4 regions of the Streptomyces sp. NPDC058045 genome follow, and region 1 is predicted to be linked to each of the others. Evidence: riboswitches for the same ligand, from Rfam matches in the RefSeq annotation. Region 1 holds a riboswitch; each other region holds the start of a gene.
What was found. A riboswitch is a leader RNA that binds a small molecule or an ion and turns the genes downstream of it on or off. The one in region 1 is predicted to bind cyclic di-AMP.
Positions count from the first base shown of each region.

Region 2: linked by a shared signal. The riboswitch ahead of ACFVST_RS24695 (M23 family metallopeptidase) and the one ahead of ACFVST_RS04865 (NlpC/P60 family protein) in region 1 are both predicted to bind cyclic di-AMP.
Region 3: linked by a shared signal. The riboswitch ahead of ACFVST_RS01195 (M23 family metallopeptidase) and the one ahead of ACFVST_RS04865 (NlpC/P60 family protein) in region 1 are both predicted to bind cyclic di-AMP.
Region 4: linked by a shared signal. The riboswitch ahead of ACFVST_RS15995 (transglycosylase SLT domain-containing protein) and the one ahead of ACFVST_RS04865 (NlpC/P60 family protein) in region 1 are both predicted to bind cyclic di-AMP.

Region 1 covers NZ_JBHVRR010000004.1:194,429-198,807, reverse strand. The annotation lists gene pcrA (DNA helicase PcrA) at 1-1,967, opposite strand, end outside; cyclic di-AMP (ydaO/yuaA leader) riboswitch at 2,313-2,467, shown strand; gene ACFVST_RS04865 (NlpC/P60 family protein) at 2,475-3,680, shown strand; gene ACFVST_RS04860 (hypothetical protein) at 3,721-4,074, opposite strand.
Region 2 covers NZ_JBHVRR010000053.1:17,438-21,816, reverse strand. The annotation lists gene ACFVST_RS24710 (alginate lyase family protein) at 1-573, shown strand, start outside; tRNA gene ACFVST_RS24705 (tRNA-Met) at 631-704, shown strand; gene ACFVST_RS24700 (PP2C family protein-serine/threonine phosphatase) at 865-2,058, shown strand; cyclic di-AMP (ydaO/yuaA leader) riboswitch at 2,310-2,461, shown strand; gene ACFVST_RS24695 (M23 family metallopeptidase) at 2,473-3,681, shown strand; gene ACFVST_RS24690 (PrsW family intramembrane metalloprotease) at 3,774-4,379, opposite strand, start outside.
Region 3 covers NZ_JBHVRR010000001.1:250,390-254,768, forward strand. The annotation lists gene ACFVST_RS01190 (SGNH/GDSL hydrolase family protein) at 275-1,075, opposite strand; gene ACFVST_RS01195 (M23 family metallopeptidase) at 1,174-2,037, opposite strand; cyclic di-AMP (ydaO/yuaA leader) riboswitch at 2,041-2,222, opposite strand; gene ACFVST_RS01200 (tyrosine-protein phosphatase) at 2,689-3,486, shown strand; gene ACFVST_RS01205 (DUF6126 family protein) at 3,503-3,682, opposite strand; gene ACFVST_RS01210 (helix-turn-helix domain-containing protein) at 3,679-4,341, opposite strand.
Region 4 covers NZ_JBHVRR010000022.1:71,696-76,074, reverse strand. The annotation lists gene ACFVST_RS16005 (TetR/AcrR family transcriptional regulator) at 1-48, opposite strand, end outside; gene ACFVST_RS16000 (NAD(P)H-dependent oxidoreductase) at 277-834, shown strand; cyclic di-AMP (ydaO/yuaA leader) riboswitch at 1,358-1,512, shown strand; gene ACFVST_RS15995 (transglycosylase SLT domain-containing protein) at 1,517-2,347, shown strand; gene ACFVST_RS15990 (helix-turn-helix domain-containing protein) at 2,444-3,973, opposite strand; gene ACFVST_RS15985 (PhlD) at 4,342-4,379, opposite strand, start outside.

The DNA of each region.
Region 1 (4,379 bases):
AGGGTGATGACGCCGCTGCCGTCCTCGTCATCGTCGGGGATCTGGTCGGAGTCGGCGACGAGGGCGACCTGCTCCAGGAAGTCGGCCAGGGTGGCGCCCGCGCCCTCCCCTTCTCCTTCCGCCGTCGCGGCGTTCTCCTGCTCGAACTCCAGGGCCACGGCGGCGAGTTCCTGAAGGTTCTCGATGCGGGTCTCGTCCTGCGGGTCGGTGGAGGCCTGCAACTCGGCGAGGTAGCCGGTGCGTTCCAGTATGGCTTCGAGGACGGTGGCGGGGCCGGCGCCGGATTCGACGACGGTGCGCAGGTCCTCCATGAGGGTGTTGAAGCGCTTGACCGCGTTGGCGGAGCGGGCGGCCATGCCGTAGGCCTCGTCCACCCGGCGCAGGGCCTGCGGGAAGCTGATCTTCTCCCGCTGGGCGAGCGCGTCGATCATCGCCTCGGCACGGTCGCCTATGCCGCGCTTGGGGACGTTGAGGATGCGGCGCAGCGGGACCGCGTCCTCCGGGTTGGCGAGGACGCGGAGGTAGGCGAGGACGTCGCGGACTTCCTTGCGCTCGTAGAAGCGGACGCCGCCGACGACCTTGTAGGGCAGACCGACGCGGATGAAGATCTCTTCGAAGACCCGGGACTGGGCGTTGGTGCGGTAGAAGACGGCGACATCACCGGCCTGGGCCTTGCCCGCGTCGGTGAGGCGGTCGATCTCCTCGGCGACGAACTGCGCCTCGTCGTGCTCGGTGTCCGCGACATATCCGGTGATACGGGCGCCGTCGCCGGCCTGGGTCCAGAGGTTCTTGGGGCGGCGGTTCTCGTTGCGTTCGATGACGGCGTTGGCGGCGCTGAGGATGGTCTGGCTGGAGCGGTAGTTCTGTTCCAGCAGGATGGTGGTGGCGTTGGGGTAGTCCTCCTCGAACTGGAGGATGTTGCGGATGGTGGCGCCGCGGAAGGCGTAGATGGACTGGTCGGCGTCGCCGACGACGCACAGCTCGGCGGGCGGCAGGTCCTCGGGGCTCGGCGGGGTGTCCTCGTCGCGCGCCCCGGCGGACGGCCCGACCAGCTCGCGCACCAGGGCGTACTGGGCGTGGTTGGTGTCCTGGTACTCGTCCACGAGGACGTGGCGGAAGCGGCGGCGGTAGTGCTCGGCGACATCGGGGAAGGCGCGCAGCAGATTGACGGTGGTCATGATCAGGTCGTCGAAGTCCAGCGCGTTGGCCTCGCGGAGGCGGGACTGGTACATCGCGTAGGCCTGCGCGAGCGTCTTCTCAAATCCGTCCGCCGCCTGTGCCGCGAAGTCCTCCTCGTCGATCAGCTCGTTCTTGAGGTTGGAGACCTTGGCGCTGAAGGACTTCGGCGGGAACTTCTTCGGGTCGAGGTCCAGGTCGCGGCAGACCAGGGCCATCAGGCGCTTGGAGTCGGCCGCGTCGTAGATGGAGAACGAGGAGGTGAAGCCGAGCTTCTTGGACTCGCGGCGCAGGATGCGGACGCAGGCGCTGTGGAAGGTCATCACCCACATCGCGCCGGCGCGGGGGCCGACCAGCTCCTCGACGCGCTCCTTCATCTCGCCCGCCGCCTTGTTGGTGAAGGTGATGGCGAGGATCTGGCCGGGGTGCGCACCGCGCTCGGCGAGGAGGTGGGCGATGCGGTGGGTGAGCACCCGGGTCTTGCCGGAGCCGGCGCCCGCGACGATGAGCAGCGGGGAGCCCTGGTGCGCGACGGCGGCGCGCTGGTTCTCGTTGAGCCCGTCGAGCAGTGCCGCGGCGTCCAGGGCGGGGCGCGGGGCACCGTTGCGGTAGTACGCGTCCTGGGCGGGCGGTGCGTCGAAGCGGCCCTGGAAGAGGTCGTGCGGGATCTCCTCCGGGGCTTCGTGCTCCTCGTGCTCCGGCGGGGGCGGGGGCTCCTCGGCGGCGTGCGGCGGCTCGTGTCCGCCCTGGAGGCCCTGGAGGAAACTGTCGTCAAAGAGGCTGCTGCTCATCGCCTCCCGAGTCTAGGCCGCCCCACTGACAACCCGTGCCGCCTTGCCCGGACCGCTCCCGCGCCATGTGACGTGACGCACATCAATCCCCTTACCGCACGGGCCAGTTGACGACTGCCCGCCCGCGGAAGCGGCTGCCCCGTCCCGGCGACCGTTAATCGCTCACCCCGCCCCCACGACACGCCCGCACTTCGAACACCGAGCGCGTTCGGCCCTTCACCCAGCGCGAAAGTCACGGAAATGTATCGGACAAATGGAACACCAACCTTCACATCCACCACGCGAGTTGGCTAGCGTGCCCGGCACGGGCGGCCCGTATCCCCGTCGGCGAACCGACGCCGGCACGGGCGGCCCCCGCCGAGTCCGGTGCGCCCCCGAGGCAGCCGGAGCCGGGGACCCACACGACCTTGGGGTGAATCGGTCCCACCGGGCCGTAGGGCGACCTTCCGTTCCAGCCCGAACCCGACAGCTAACCCGGTAGGCGGTCCACGGAAGGAGTCGCCGGCCTTGGCGTCGCACCGCAAGCCGCGGAACACAGGCACTCGTATCGCCGGGATGCGCACCTCCCCGGCGCTGGGTATCACCACCGCCGCCCTCACCTCGGTGGCACTGCTCTCGCAGAGCGCGCAGGCCGCGCCCGAGAAGCCCAAGCCCAGCCTGGAGGAGGTGCAGAAGAAGGTCGACGGCCTGTACCACGACGCGGGTGTCGCCACCGAGAAGTACAACGCGGCGAAGGTCCGCACCGCGGAGCAGCGCAAGGCCGCGGACAAGCTGCTCGACCAGGTCGCCGCGCGCACCGAGCAGCTCAACACGGCGCGTACGGAGCTGGGTTCGTTCGCCGCCGCCCAGTACCGCACCGGCGGTGTCTCGGACACCGCGACGCTGATGCTGGCGGACGACCCGGACCAGTACTTCGACCAGAGCCATCTGATGAAGCGGCTCACCTCGCGCCAGAAGAGCGCCGTCGACGACTACCAGAAGGAGCAGGTCGCGACGGCGAAGAAGCGGCGCGAGGCGACGAAGAGCCTGGCGAAGCTGACCGAGTCGCAGCAGGAGCTGCGCGATTCCAAGCAGACCGTGCAGCAGAAGCTGGGTTCGGCGCGGAAGCTGCTGTCGAAGCTGACCGCCGAGGAGAAGGCGCGGCTCGCGGAGATCGAGCGGAAGAAGCAGGAAGAGGCCAGGCGCAAGGCGGAGGAGAAGGCCCGCAAGGAGGCCGCCGAGAAGAAGCGCCGCGAGGAGGAGGAACGCAAGAAGCGGGAGGAGGGCGGCGGCGGTTCTGGCGGTTCGGGCTCGGACACCGGCGGCGGTTCCGGTGGCTCCGGCGGTTCGGGCGCCGGTTCCGGTGGCTCGTCCGGCGACTACGCGACCAAGGCGGCGAAGGTACTGGCGTTCGCCCGCGCCCAGATCGGCAAGCCCTATGTGTGGGGCGCCACCGGCCCCAACGCCTACGACTGCTCGGGCTTCACCCAGGCCGCGTGGCGGGCGGCCGGTATCACCCTGCCCCGCACCACCTGGGACCAGGTCAAGGTCGGCACCACGGTCTCGGTGGACAACGCCAAGCCGGGCGACCTGGTCTTCTTCTACAACGACATCAGCCATGTCGGGATCTACGTCGGCGGCGGCAACATGATCCACGCGCCGAAGCCCGGGGCGAACGTCCGCACCGAGTCGATCTACTACATGCCGATCCACAGCGTGGTGCGGCCCGCCTGAACCGCGGTACGGGTGACCCCGTCCGCGCGGGCGGGCGGGGTCAGGTCCACAGCACGGCGATGAAGACGTTCGCCGTGGTGAGCAGGCCGACCAGGCCGAACAGCCGCTTGTCCACCGTCTCCTCGTCGCGCTTCACATAGACCAGGCCCAGGATGACGATGAGGATCAGCAGCTTCAGGCCGATCTTGACGTGGTCGAGGCCGTAGCGCTGGGACTCGTTGATGCCGACCAGGGCTATCCCCGTGACCAGCATGGTGAGCGCGCCGTGCAGCATCGCCGGGACGAAGCGGGCGGCCCCCTGGCCCATCGCCTTCATCTGGGTGAGGAAGCCGCCCAGCAGCGAGGCGATACCGATGATGTGCAGCCCGACGAAGAGATGGAGGAGTACGTCCATGCCGGGAGCCTAGCCCGGGGGTACCGGCAGGTCATCGGGCCGGGGGTGCTTTCCGGTCTGCGTAAGGCACGGCGGTGGGGCGGCCGTTAGCACGGCGGAGGCGGCGGGGGCCGGGGATCGCCGGTTCCGTCGGAGCCTGATTGGAATGCGAGATTCCGCTCCCACCCGGATCGTCACTTTCCGCCAACACCCGCTCCCGTACGGTCACTTGCGTACAGCGGGTCACGAACCGGTCACGCTCGCGGCTAGCGTCCTTCGCCGGATGCCGTCGAGGTGCGGCGGCGCAGGCAGTGAAAGGACGTGGC
Region 2 (4,379 bases), on a different contig from region 1:
ACGGACGCCGCCATCGCCATCGCCGTCTTCCTCGACGACCACCGCACCTTCGACACCTCCCTCGCCCGCTTCAAGTCCCGCGTCCCCGCGTACTTCTACCTCTCCTCCGACGGGAAGAGCCCCAGGACGGTGCCCGGCAGCAGCTCCCGCACCCCGCGGCAGATCGACACCTACTGGTTCGGGCAGAACGTCTACGCCGACGGCCTCGGGCAGGAGACCTGCCGCAACTTCATGCACGTCGGCTACTCGCTCGCCGCCACCGGGCATATCGCGGAGACCGCCTGGCACCAGGGCGTCGACCTGTACTCCGGGGTGAAGGACCGGCTGAAGGCCGCCCTGGAATTCCACTCCCGCTACCAGCTCGGCGCCCGCGCCCCCGGCTGGCTCTGCGGCGGCAAGGTGGAACGCACCCTCGGCCCCGACCTGGAGGTCGACGCCAACCACCTGGAGAACCGGCTCCATCTGTCGCTGCCGCAGACCGACAAACTGAACCGGAGGACCCGGCCCGCCGGCACCGACGACCTGTTCGTCGCCTGGGAGACCCTCACCCACGACGACAGCCCCGGGAAGTGACCTGCCGGGCGCGATGTGCGCGGCACCCCGCGAATGGCGTACACTTCAACTCATCGACGCGGGGTGGAGCAGCTCGGTAGCTCGCTGGGCTCATAACCCAGAGGTCGCAGGTTCAAATCCTGTCCCCGCTACTGAAGGCCGAGGGGCCGGAACCAGAAAATGGTTCCGGCCCCTCGGTGCGTTCCCGGCCGGACCCCGTAGACCGGTCGGACCGCACGGGTCGCCGGGTCGGCCGCGGCGGGAGAACCTGTACGGGGCGCCGCAGCGGGCGCGAGGCGGCGGGAGACGCAGGTGGGCCAGCCAATATCAGACGAGAACGGGCAGCCCGGCCCGGTGCCCCACACGGCCAGCCGCCTCCTCACCGAACAGAACTTCGTCCGCGCCCTGCCGGTGCTGCTGATCGCCGTGTCGGCCCTGGTCGTCGCCGTGGTGCCGGTCCGCTACAGCGTGGTGCCGGTCCTGGTGGCGCCGCCCCTCGTCGCCGCCACCTTCTACCGGCTCCGCGGCACCGTGCTCATCGGACTCGCCTCCCTCGCCATCATGATCGTCCGCCGCCTCGACGTCGGCGACATCGCCCAGACCCGCGGCGTCAGCGGGATCGCCACCTTCCTCGTCGTCAGCCTGCTCGCCGTCCTCATCAACCGCGAAGTACGCCGCAGCGACGCCCTGCTCGCCTCCTCACGGCAGGTCGCGGAAGCCGCACAGCGCGCCGTACTGCCCGCACCGCCGGCCCGCCTCGCCGGCCTCGACATCGCCGCCCGCTACGAGGCCGCCCAGGCGGAGGCCTTCATCGGCGGCGACTTCTACGCCGTGCAGGACACGCCGCACGGCATCCGCATCGTCCTCGGCGACGTACGCGGCAAGGGCATGGACGCGGTCGGCGCCGTCGCCGTCGTCATCGGCGCCTTCCGGGAGGCCGCGGAATGGGAGAACACCCTGGAGGCCGTCGCCCGCCGACTCGACCGGGCCCTCAGCCGGGACGCCGTCCTGCGCTACGGCGACGAACCCGCCACCGGCCCCGGCCGGGACGCCGCCCTGGAGAGCTTCGCCACCGCCGTCCTCGTCGAGATCCCGCACGGCGAATCCCGGCTGCGGCTCCTCAACCGCGGCCACCCCGACCCGCTGCTCCTCGCCGTCGACGGCAGACTCCGCGAACTGCCGCCCGCGGAGGCCGCGCTCCCGCTGGGCTTCGGCGACCTCGGCGGCCGGCCCGACCGGTCCACCGAGACCGACTTCCCGCCCGGCGCCACCCTCCTCCTCTTCACCGACGGCCTCACCGAGGCCCGCGACCGTCACGGAACCTTCTACGATCCCGTGACCTTTCTCACCGGCCGCGTCTTCCGCACCCCCGGCGCCATGCTCACCACCCTCGTCGAAGACGTCCGCCGCTACACCGGCGACGGGTCCACCGACGACCTGGCGCTACTCGCGGTACGCCGCCCCATCACCCCGTGGACCGGCCCGGAGGGCATCCGGCCGCGGTGAAAGAGCCGCAGGCGAGGCCCGCGTTACCAGGGGTGACCGTGCGACGCCGCTGCGCACCGGAACTGAGCACCCGTCAGAAGCGCGCACTTCGCGGAACGCGGTTCAACTCGGCCGCATCCGCCCGCAGGTGCCCCGAAAAGTCCGCTGCCCCGCCGTCAACGATCAGCCGGAACGGCTTGGAATCGAACCCCCTCGTCTATTAACGTTCGATAACGCAGCGCGGTCGTCCCAGCCGTCACCAGCGTCGGCTCCGTGCGCACGCGCCGAATCCCGCAAGGGAACCGGGGAACCACCAACTTGGGGTGAATCCGGCCTCCTTCCCTGCCTGTGTGAAGGAAGCCGGTAGGAGACCTTCCTGCTCCGAACCCGTCAGCTAACCCGGTAGGCGAGAAGGAAGGAAAGGAGCACGCCCCCGTGGCGTCCAACCGCCCTGCCCCCGAGCCCCGTTACGCGCCCCACCCCCACGGCGCCTTCCCCGACGGGTTCGACCCCTACGGCAGCACCCGCGCCTTCACCGTCCCCGCCCCCCGCGGCGCCTACCAGCACCAGGGCGCCTACCAGGACCAGTGGGAGGCGGAAGGCCACGGCACCGCCTACTTCGACGCCTACCCGGGCCCCGAGCAGCCCGAGGCCGAGGACGACTATCAGGAGTGGAACCCCACCGAGGACACCGTCCGCCCGGTCCGCGGCCGGCACCGTGTCGCCAAGCAGCGCGGCGGCCTGGCCCGTTCCTCCACCGTCCTCGGCGTCGGCGTGATCGCCGCGGTCGGCGCCGGCGGCATAGCCTCCGCGCAGGGCAAGCCCCCGGTGAGCGTCTCCGTACCGGACCTGTCGACCGTCACCGACTCCCTGCCCGACGCCAAGTCACTGCCCGGCGTCGGCTCCCTGATCTCCGACGACTCCGGCGACGAGACGACCACCCAGGCCGCACCGCTCACCGGCGCCGGGCTCACCACCACCGACACCGAGGACGGCACCACCGACGCCGGTGAGGCACTGCGCAGCCGCATCCTCCAGCAGGCCGAGCAACAGCAGGACCACGCCTCGTCCGCCGCCGCTGCCGCCGCCCAGGACGCCGCCGCGCAGAAGGCCGCCGAAGAGGCCGCCAGCCAGCAGAAGAAGGCCGCGGACGACATCAAGGCCAAGAAGGAGGCGGCGAAGAAGAAGGCCGCCGAGGAGGCCGCGAAGAAGCGGGAGCGGGAGCGCCTCGCCAAGCTCGCCAAGAGCTTCAGCCTCCCCGCCGTCTCCTACACCCTCACCTCGCACTTCGGGGACCCCGGCGCCATGTGGTCCTCCGGGCACCACACCGGCCTCGACTTCGCCGCCCCCACCGGCACCCCCCTCAAGGCCATCCACACCGCCACCGTCAAGGAGGCCGGCTGGGCCGGCGCCTACGGCTACCGCACCGTCCTCGAACTCGATGACGGCACCGAGCTGTGGTACTGCCACCAGTCCTCGCTGAACGTCAGCGCCGGGCAGAAGGTCACCACCGGCGACACCATCGGCCGCGTCGGCGCCACCGGCAACGTCACCGGCCCCCACCTCCACCTGGAGGTCCACCCCGGCGGCGCCGGAGCCATCGACCCGCTGGGCTGGCTCCAGAACAAGGGCATCAACCCCTGACACCCCACACCCCGGCGGCCCTGGCGACACCCCCCCGACGCCAGGGCCGCCGGCCTGCGCCCGCCCCCAACACCCGCCCGCGCAAAGCCCGTTCAGGCACCGCCCGTTCCCGCACCGCCCGGGTACCGCTGCGGGGCGGGCGGCTGCGCGTACGGATTGGGATACGGGTGCTGATACGGGAGCGGAGACGGGTGTGCGTACGGGTTGAGGTGGGGGTGGGGTGCGGTGCGGGGGTCCCAGGCGGGCCAGGGGCCCCACGGTGGGACGGGCACCGGGGCCGCCGCCCGCGCCGCGTACTCCAGGGCCGGCCCGGCCACCGCCCGCCGCGACCACAACTCGTGCAGCAGCGCCCGCTCCCGCGCCGCGTAGTCGGGCCCCGGACGCCCGGCCCGCCGGGTGCGGTGCCGCAGAAAGGCCAGCGAGGTGGCGTACGCCTCGTACTCGGACACCGTGCGTGCGGCGGGGCGGCCGCCGCCCGGGGTGTGCCGCGCCCGGTCCCGCGCCAGCCGCCGGGCCCGCATCGAACCCAGCGCCCACGGCTCCTGCGGACCGAGCCAGCCGGCCCGTGTGTAGGCGGGGAGTTCGGTGCGGACGGTGCGCAGTTCCCGCTGCCGGGTCCACACCACCAGCCAGGTCACCACGGCGAACACCGGCACCATCAGCGCCGCGTACACCGCGACGAAACCGTAGTCGCCCAG
Region 3 (4,379 bases), on a different contig from region 1:
TTTGGGCAGGCGCCCCGCCGACGACGGCCGAGCGTCAGGTCCGCAATGACTTGGCCGAACTCCGCCACCGGGGACCGCCCGAGTCCCCCTCGGGGCGGTGGTGCCGGGGCGTCGTACCTTCTTTCGGGAACCGCGGCCGGGACTTGCGGGCGGCGGCGGCCGCGTACTGGTGGGCGGGTGCAGGGGGCCGAGTCGACACCGGCCAGCGACCGACCCGCCAGAAAGCCATATGTTCCGCCGGACACGACCCAGGCCCGCCGTACCTGCTCGGTACCTACTCCGTGTCCTGGATCGGCAGCAGGTCCGGGCGTTTGGCCTCGATGTGGTCGCCGGAGGATTCGCCGCGGAGGCGGCGTCCGATCCAGGGCACCAGGTACTCGCGGGCCCAGTGGATGTCGTCGCGCCGCAGGTCGAGGGTGCCGCGCGGCGGTTCCGGGGGCCACGGCTGGTCCGGGTCGGCGGGCACCTCCAGGCCGAGGACCTGCGCGGCGCGGAGGGCGACCCGGGTGTGGCCCTCGGGTGAGAGGTGCAGCCGGTCGCCGTCCCAGGCGCGGCGGTCCTGGACGGTCTTGAGGGACCACAGGTCGAGCACCGGGCAGCCGTAGCGGTCGGCGACGGCGCGGACATGCCCGTTGTAGGTGGCGATCTTGCCGCGGAGCCGCTTGAGCACGGGCACATCGCGGGTGTCGAAGCCGGTGGTGACCATCACGGTGCCGACTGCGGAACTGAGGTCGGCCACCGCGCGCTCGAAGCGTTCGGCCACGTCGTCCGGGTCGGTGCCGGGGCGGATGATGTCGTTGCCGCCGGCGCAGAACGTCACCAGGTCGGGGGCGAGTTCCCGGGCCCGCGGCACCTGGTCGGCGACGATCTGGTCGAGGAGTTTGCCGCGTACGGCGAGGTTGGCGTAGCGGAAGCTGTGTTCGGGCACGCGGTCGTCGAGGAGGACGGCGAGGCGGTCGGCCCAGCCGACGAAGTGCCCGTCGCGGCCCGGGTCCCCGACGCCCTCCGTGAAGCTGTCGCCGAGGGCAGCGAAGGACCGGATCGCGTCACTGGTGAAGGATGTCGGCTCTGCCACGTGACGACATCCTTCACCGCGACCAGTGACCTACGCCACCGTAGCCAGGCGTTGACGGTGGGTGAGATACGCCACCCGGCCGTCCGCCGTGCCCGGGATCAGATGGTCAGGCCGTGCGAGCGCAGATAGGCGACCGGGTCGACATCGGAGCCGTAGTCCGGGCCGGTGCGGATCTCGAAGTGCAGATGCGGTCCGGTGACGTTGCCGGTGGCGCCGGAGAGCCCGATCGGCGTCCCGCCGGACACCTGTTGCCCTGCGGCGACGGCCAGTTGGGACAGATGCGCGTACTGCGAGTACCTGCCGTCGTCGTGCCGGACGACGACCTGGTTGCCGTAGGCGCCGCCCCACCCGGCGGAGACGACGGTGCCCGCGGCGACGGCGCGCACCCCGGTGCCGGTGGGCACCACGAAGTCGGTACCGGTGTGGTAGCCGCTGGACCACATCCCGCCGGCCTGGTGGTACGGGGTGCCGACGGTGGCACCGGCCACGGGCAGCGCATAACCGCCGGCGGAGGCGGACGCGGCGGCGGGCTTGGGGGCGGCGGCCTTGGGGGCGGCACTCCGGGGTGCGGTCTCGGCGGCGGTCTCGGGTGCGGCCTTCGCCGCGCCGGGCTTGCCGAGGGTGAGTCGGAGACCGGGGTGGATCAGCGACGGGTCCGAGCCGATGGCGCCGCGGTTGTCCCGGTACAACTGCCGCCAGCCGCCGTCGACTTGCTGCGCCTTCGCGATCCGCGCCAGGCAGTCCCCGGCCTGCACGGTGTAGGTGGCGGCGGACGCGGTCCCCGTCGCGGCCCGGGTCTGCGCCGGGGCCTGGGCGGGCTTGGCGGACTGGCCGGGGGCGGCGTGCGCCGCGGGGGCACCCAGCAGCGGCAGCGCGAGCGCGGCGCCCCCGGTACCGGCCACGGTCAGCGAGCGGGACAGGAAGGTCGTGCGGGTACGGCGGTGTCTACCCTTCGCGGGCATGGCGGGTCCTCTCCGGCGCCTGCGAGGTGAGCTGTCGGGTTCGGACTGGAGATGCCCGGCCGCCTTCTCGTAGCGGCTTCACCCCTAGCCGTCCGGGACGGCGTGGTACCTGTCGGGTCCCCCGCTCCTGCCGGCAGTGGGTCGGTTGGATTCCGGACGGTGGCAGGATTCGGCGTCCGTCCGGAGTGAGCGCGACCGTAGGCGAATGCACGTGGCGGCGACAAGCACGGAATGCGCGGGCGGAATGCTTTTCCCAGATCCTTTACGGAGAATGCGGTCACGCTCCGTGGACCGTTGATCTTCCGGAATTGCGGGAACGTTCTCAACGCCCGCCACTTCCCGCCCTCTTACCCACCCGCCTCCCTTCCGGCCACCACCACCCACCGTCACCACTATGATCCTGCTCACCCTCTCGCGCCTCATAACCCGGCATTCCAGGGCGACTTGGGGCGAGTGGTGACACTTCCGATGTGATGGCAATCGCCCGGTTTCCTCAACGCGCCTCTATATGGCCTTATATACGGCAGACCGGAACAGATCGACTCGCAGCCCATGATGTGCGACCCATGCTGTACCGCCGCCCCATGCCGTAGGGTCGGGACTTCGTGCCCATCGGCGAGCGGAGCCGGTGGCCGAACGGGAGGAGCCCACGTGACGCAGCAGGTCCCCTCGACCGAACCCCGACTTGACGGTGTGCGCAATTTCCGCGATGTGGGCGGGCTGCCCACCACCGACGGCCGGCAGGTGCACCCGGGACGGCTCTTCCGCAGCGGCCATCTCGCGCACGCCACCAAGGCGGACACCGAATTCCTGCGCACCCTGGGACTGCACACCGTCTTCGATTTCCGTAATTCCGCCGACCGCGCCCTGGACGGTCTGGATGTGGAGATCGACGGCGTACGCAATGTGAGCATTCCGCTCAACGACCCCGCGGACGGCGCCGAGTTCTGGAAGATGGTGCGCCACGGCGACCTGGACCAGCTCCGTGCCCTGCTCGCCGAGGGCCGCGCCGCCCAGCGCATGATCGACTCGTACCGGGTGCTGATCACCGACCGCACCGACGAGTTGGGGCGGGTGCTGCGGTCGCTCGCCGAGGACAGTGTGCCGGCGCTGATGCACTGCGCGGCCGGCAAGGACCGGGCCGGGGTGACCGTCGCCGTCACCCTGCTCGCGGTGGGTGTGGAACGGGACGCGGTCGAGGCCGACTACCTGGAGTCCAACGCGCGGCACCGCCGGTACCGGGTGCACCGCGCCGGCAACGCCCCGGGCGGCACCTCCGACGAGGTGATGGAGCTGCTCAGCCCGCTCTTCGACGCCCGCGCCGAGTATCTGGCGGCGGCCTTCGACACCATCGAGTCCACCTGGGGCGGGACCGAGGCCTATCTCACCGAGGGCCTGGGGCTGACCGCCGAGGTGCGGGAGCGGTTGCGCGCCCGGCTGCTGGACTGACCGCCCACACCTACCGCTATCCGGACTCCGCGCCCAGCTTGAAGAGCAGGTACAGGAACGCCGCCAGGCCGTGCACCACGACCACGTACACCACCAGCCGGATCCAGATGGAGCGGGGCAGTTTGTCCTCGGGAACCATCCGCCGCACCGGGGCCTGGGGGGTGGGGTCGTCCTCCGGGTGGACCGGTGGGTTCACGGGGTGCCTCCCGGGGCGGTGTGGCCGGCGGCCGGGCCGAGGCAGAGTGCGGCGGCCGGGCTCTGCAACAGCGTGTGCAGGAAGAGCAGTTCGAGGCCGTCCTCGTCGGCGGCGGCGATCCGGTGCGGGGTGAGCGAGTCGAAGTGGGCGCTGTCGCCCGGCCCGAGGAGGCGGGTGCTGTCGCCCAGCCTGAGCCGCAGCCGCCCGCGCAGTACGTACAGCCACTCCTCCCCCGGGTGCACTCGCACGATGTCGCCCTGGCTGCCGTACGGCACCCGTACCCGCAAGGCCTGCATGGCGCGGCCGGGCGCACTGGCCTGGAGGTAGGTCCAGCCGCCCGCGGTGTTCGGCTCCATGTCGGCGGAGCGGATCACCGAGCGGGGGTCGGCGGGTGTCTCGCCGAGGAGGTCGGCCACGGTGGTGGCGTAGACCCGGGCCAGGGCGAGGAGCATCGGCAGGGAGGGCTGACGGCGGCCGGTCTCCAGCCGGGAGAGGTGGGCGGGCGAGAGTCCGGCGTCGCGGGCGGCGGCCTCCAGGGTGAGTCCGGCGCGGCGGCGCAGCTCGCGCAACTGGGGTGCTACGGCGGTCAGTTCGGCTGCGGTGGGACCGGTCGGCTCCGGGGCTGCGGGGCCGGGCGGCTCCGGATCGGATGCGCTCATAGTTCGATTGAGCCAGAGCAATGCCTCCCAGGCAAATA
Region 4 (4,379 bases), on a different contig from region 1:
GGACGGTGCGGCGCCGGACCCGGGCGGGGGCGGTGGGAGGCCGGTCATGAACCCAGCGTAACGTCTTTCCGGGATTAAGTGGACCGTGGTCCGGATAGGTGCTACAACTTTAAACGGACCTCGGTCCGGTTGGTAGCCGTCGCCCCGGGGACGGCCCGCCCGTCGTACCGCAGTCCCCTTATCCGCACGCTCCACCGCCCTACCGCCCTACCCACCGATCCGTCCTCGGACGCCCCCGCGCGTATCGATGACGCCCTTGCCTTCAGGAGTCCCCCCATGTCCATACGCATCCTCGCGCTCGTCGGCAGCCTCCGCGCCGGCTCCCACAACCGCCAGTTCGCCGAGACCGCCGTCAAGAACGCGCCCGAGGGCGTCGACATCTCCCTCTACGAGGGCCTGGCCGAACTGCCCTTCTACAACGAGGACATCGACATCGAGGGCAGCGTCCCGGCCGCCGCCGCCAAGCTGCGTGAGGCCGCCGGTCGGGCCGACGCCGTCCTGCTCTTCACCCCCGAGTACAACGGCACCATGCCCGCCGTGCTCAAGAACGCCATCGACTGGCTGTCCCGCCCCTTCGGCGCCGGCGCCCTCAGCGGTCTCCCGGCCGCCGTCGTCGGCACCGCCTTCGGCCAGTACGGCGGGGTGTGGGCGCAGGACGACGCCCGCAAGTCGCTGGGGGTGGCCGGTGCGCATGTGCTGGAGGGCGCCAAGCTGTCCATCCCCGGCTCGGTGACCCGCTTCGCCGAACTCCACCCCGGCGACGACGCCGAGGTGGTGACCGGCCTCACCGAGGTCCTGCGCCACATCACCGAAAAGGCCGAAGCGGCCGCCTGACCGGCCCGGCATCCGGACTCCGTATCCGGCATCCGTAACCGTTGCGCCCCTCCCTGCCCGGGAGGGGCGCAACGGGTTTTTGCTCCCGGTGCGGCCTACATGAACACCCGTACCGGCAGGGCGGCTTCGGGGACGCGGCCCCGTTGCGTGCGATTACATGTGCCATGTCAGGCTATGCGTTGTATGGGCGTTTTAGGGCATTGATGGGGTAAGTGTGCAGTCTGGGTTATCCGGGTAACTTGTGGGCTCATGGCCGTTGTTGGGTGATGCGCGGTGTTGGTCGGGGTCGTGAGATGGGTCACGGGGGAGTGGGCGGTGGTCGAGGGGTGGTGGAATCGGCGGGCCGTCATCTTCCTTTCCCGGATGCAAAGTTGAAGCAAGTGCCCGGAAGTGGAAAAAGCGATCTTTCCTTTTTGGATCATTGCCGCGCATTGTGCTGCGAATTCAGGACTTGTTCGCCCGGATCGGTCTCGCTTACGGTCACGGAACTCCGGACGGAACGCCTAATCCTGCCGCCGACCGGAATCCGTAACCGATCACTTACGGGCAGGAGCGGGGGAACCAGGTAAGTCGCCGTTCTATTGCGGAACGGCTTGGGGTGAAGCCGTGTGCGTCCATACGGCCGGGCATCTCCAGCCCGAACCCGACAGCTCACCTCGCAGGCGCCGGAGAGGAATTCGCCATGCCCGCAAAGGGTAAGCACCGCCGTGCCGGGATCCGTTCGCTGAAGCGCACCCTGGCCGTCGCCGGCACCGGTGGTGCCGCACTCGTCCTGCCGCTGGTCACCGTCGACACGGCATCCGCCACCCCGTCCGCACCGCAGGTCAGCGTCAAGCACACCGCGGCCCACACCGCCGCGGCGAAGTCCGCCGGCACCATCTACGCGGTGGTGCACGGCGATTCGCTTTCGAAGATCGCCCACAAGCACTCGGTACGCGGCGGCTGGCACAAGCTGTACGAGGACAACCGCCGTGCGGTCGGCGGAAATCCGAACCTCATTCACCCCGGACTCAAGCTGACGATCGGTGGGAAGGCCGCCGCGCCCAGCGCCGGAAAGTCCGCCCCGAAGAAGGCCGAAAGCTCCGCGAAGGCCGAGCGTTCCGCCGCCAAGAACCGCGCCAACCGCTCCGAACGGCGCGCCCCGCGCACCGCCACGAAGAGCAAGGTCGTCACCGCTGCCGCGAAGACCTACAGCAACAACCTCGACGGCTGGATCCGGGAATCCCTGGATGTCATGGCGCAGCATGGCATTCCCGGTTCCTACAACGGCATTTACCGCAATATCATCCGCGAGTCCGCCGGTAATCCGATGGCGATCAACAACTGGGACTCCAACGCCGCGAAGGGCACGCCCTCCAAGGGCCTGCTCCAGGTGATCGACCCGACCTTCCAGGCGTACCACGTGCCGGGCACCTCCCTGAACAGCTACGACCCGGTGGCCAACATCGTGGCCGCGTGCAACTACGCCGCCGACCGCTACGGCTCCATCGACAACGTCAACGGCCCCTACTGACAGGCCCGTTGACGGCAGTAACCGGCGTCCCCTCGCCCGACCGGCGCCCCCTTCCCACCGCGGCACACGCGGCGGTGAAGGGGGCGCCGATCGTCGTCAGGGTCCCGGGGGCGCGGTCCGGCCGGTGGCGGGGCGGGCGAGATCGAGGGCCCGGCAGGCCAGCCACAGGTCGTGGCGGGCGCTCGGACTGTGCAGCAGCGAGCGTTCCAGCAGCGCCTCCAGCCGGGTGAGGCGCTTGCGGGCGCCGGGCACGGAGATGCCCAACTCGGCGGCGGTGGACGGCAGATGGGCACTGTGGCGGAGCCAGGAGTGCAGGGTGGCGGCCAGTGCGGCCCCGGCGGGCTCGTCGAGCGGCCGCAGTTCCTCCGCGGCCCAGGCGGCGAACTCGGGGCGGGCCAGCAGATCGTCCAGGACCGGCGCGGGCCCGTCGCCGGCGGTGGCGGGGTGGGGTCTGCCCGGGGTGGCGCGGATCCGGAGGGCGAGGGCCAGCGCCGCCTGGTCGCCGAGCCGCGCCAGGTCCAGCCCGACCAGCTCCTCCACCAGCCGCAGCCGTACCGCCAGTGTGTTGCGGTGGATCTTCAGCTGGCGGACCGCGCGGGAGGAGAACGACAGCCACGAGGAGAGGGTGGCCGCCAACTCCTGCCCGTCGGGGTCCTGGCCACGCCGCGGCACATGGTCGCGCAGCGGGGCCAGCAGCTCGTCCGCCCAGCGCGAGCCGGCCGCCCCGACGAGCAGCGCGGGATCGCCGCCGCTGCCGAACCGGGCCCGCCGCCCGGCCTGTTCACCGGCGACCGCCAGCGCGTGGAAGGCCTGCGCGTAGCCGGTGGCGATGTCGACCAGCGGCACCGGGTGGCTGACCCCGACCACGCAGTCCGCGGCCTCCTCGGTGATCTCCGCGTCCAGTGGTTCCGCGGCCCGGTCGGGCGGCGAGGGGGCGATGACGATCACATGGTGGGAGTAGACGGGGCAGCGCACCACCCAGGCCCGGCCCTGCCACAGCCGCCGGCACACCTCGATCACCGCGTCCCGCCGCGGCTGCGGGCAGCGCACCACGTACAGCGCGGCGTGGTCGGGGAGTTGGGGGCGGAGGGCGCCCGCTATGCGGCGGGCGGCGGAGAGTTGGCCGGTCATCAGGAGGTGCAGGACGGCCTCGCGGTTGCGGGCCTCGGCGAGTTCGACCCGGTGCCGCTGCTCCTGGGCGCGCTCGCTGGTCCAGCACAGTCCCAGCGGCACGGTGAGATCGGCCAGCAGTACGGGAAGCCCCGCCGGTATCGGGGTGCCGATCACCAGGGCGAGCAGCGGGGCGCCGGTGTCCGGGTCGGCGGCCGCGTCCAGCGGCAGCAGGAAGGCGGTGCGGCCGCCACCGCCGAGGGAGACGGAACGCAGTCCGCGGTCGGTGAGCCGGCGGGCGGCGGCCGCGGCCAGTTCCGCCGCCTTCCCGTCCTCGGCCCGGTCGTGCGGGGGATGCCGGGCGAGTTCCCGGCCGTCGGGGGTGAGCAGTGCGGCCCAGCCGCCGGTGCGCCGGACCAGCCAGTCCAGGAGTCCCTTGCTGCCGCCGGAGCGGGCCAGCCGGTTCATCCGGAGCAGGTCCTCGGCACGGCGCCCGCCGTACCCGGCGGCGTCCATGCCACCGCCGTGCCGCGTCCCGCCGCCGTCCACCGCTGCCCCACTCCCGTCCCGGCGCCCCGAGGGTGTTCCTCTCCGGTGAGCGGGTCCGCTATGGCCCAATGGCGCCGGACCTGCGACGATACCGGTTACCTACGGGTTTGTAGGGGTCGAGGTGGCCGTCGTCACTGTGCGCGGTGAAACCGCCCTCGCAGATCACCGTGCGAGATGATCCTCGAACTGGCGAGCGGTCCGCTCTACGATCGGCCTGGGCCGGGGGAGTCAGGGGAGTCCCCCAGGCCAGGCCGGGTGCGGGACAGGGGGCAGCGGTCCGCGGGGGTGGCCACTGGAGGTTCCGCCCCGGCCCATCGACTCCGCGCCGGGCGCCGTCAGTTCCGCCAGGTGCCGCGGAGCGCGGAGACGGCGA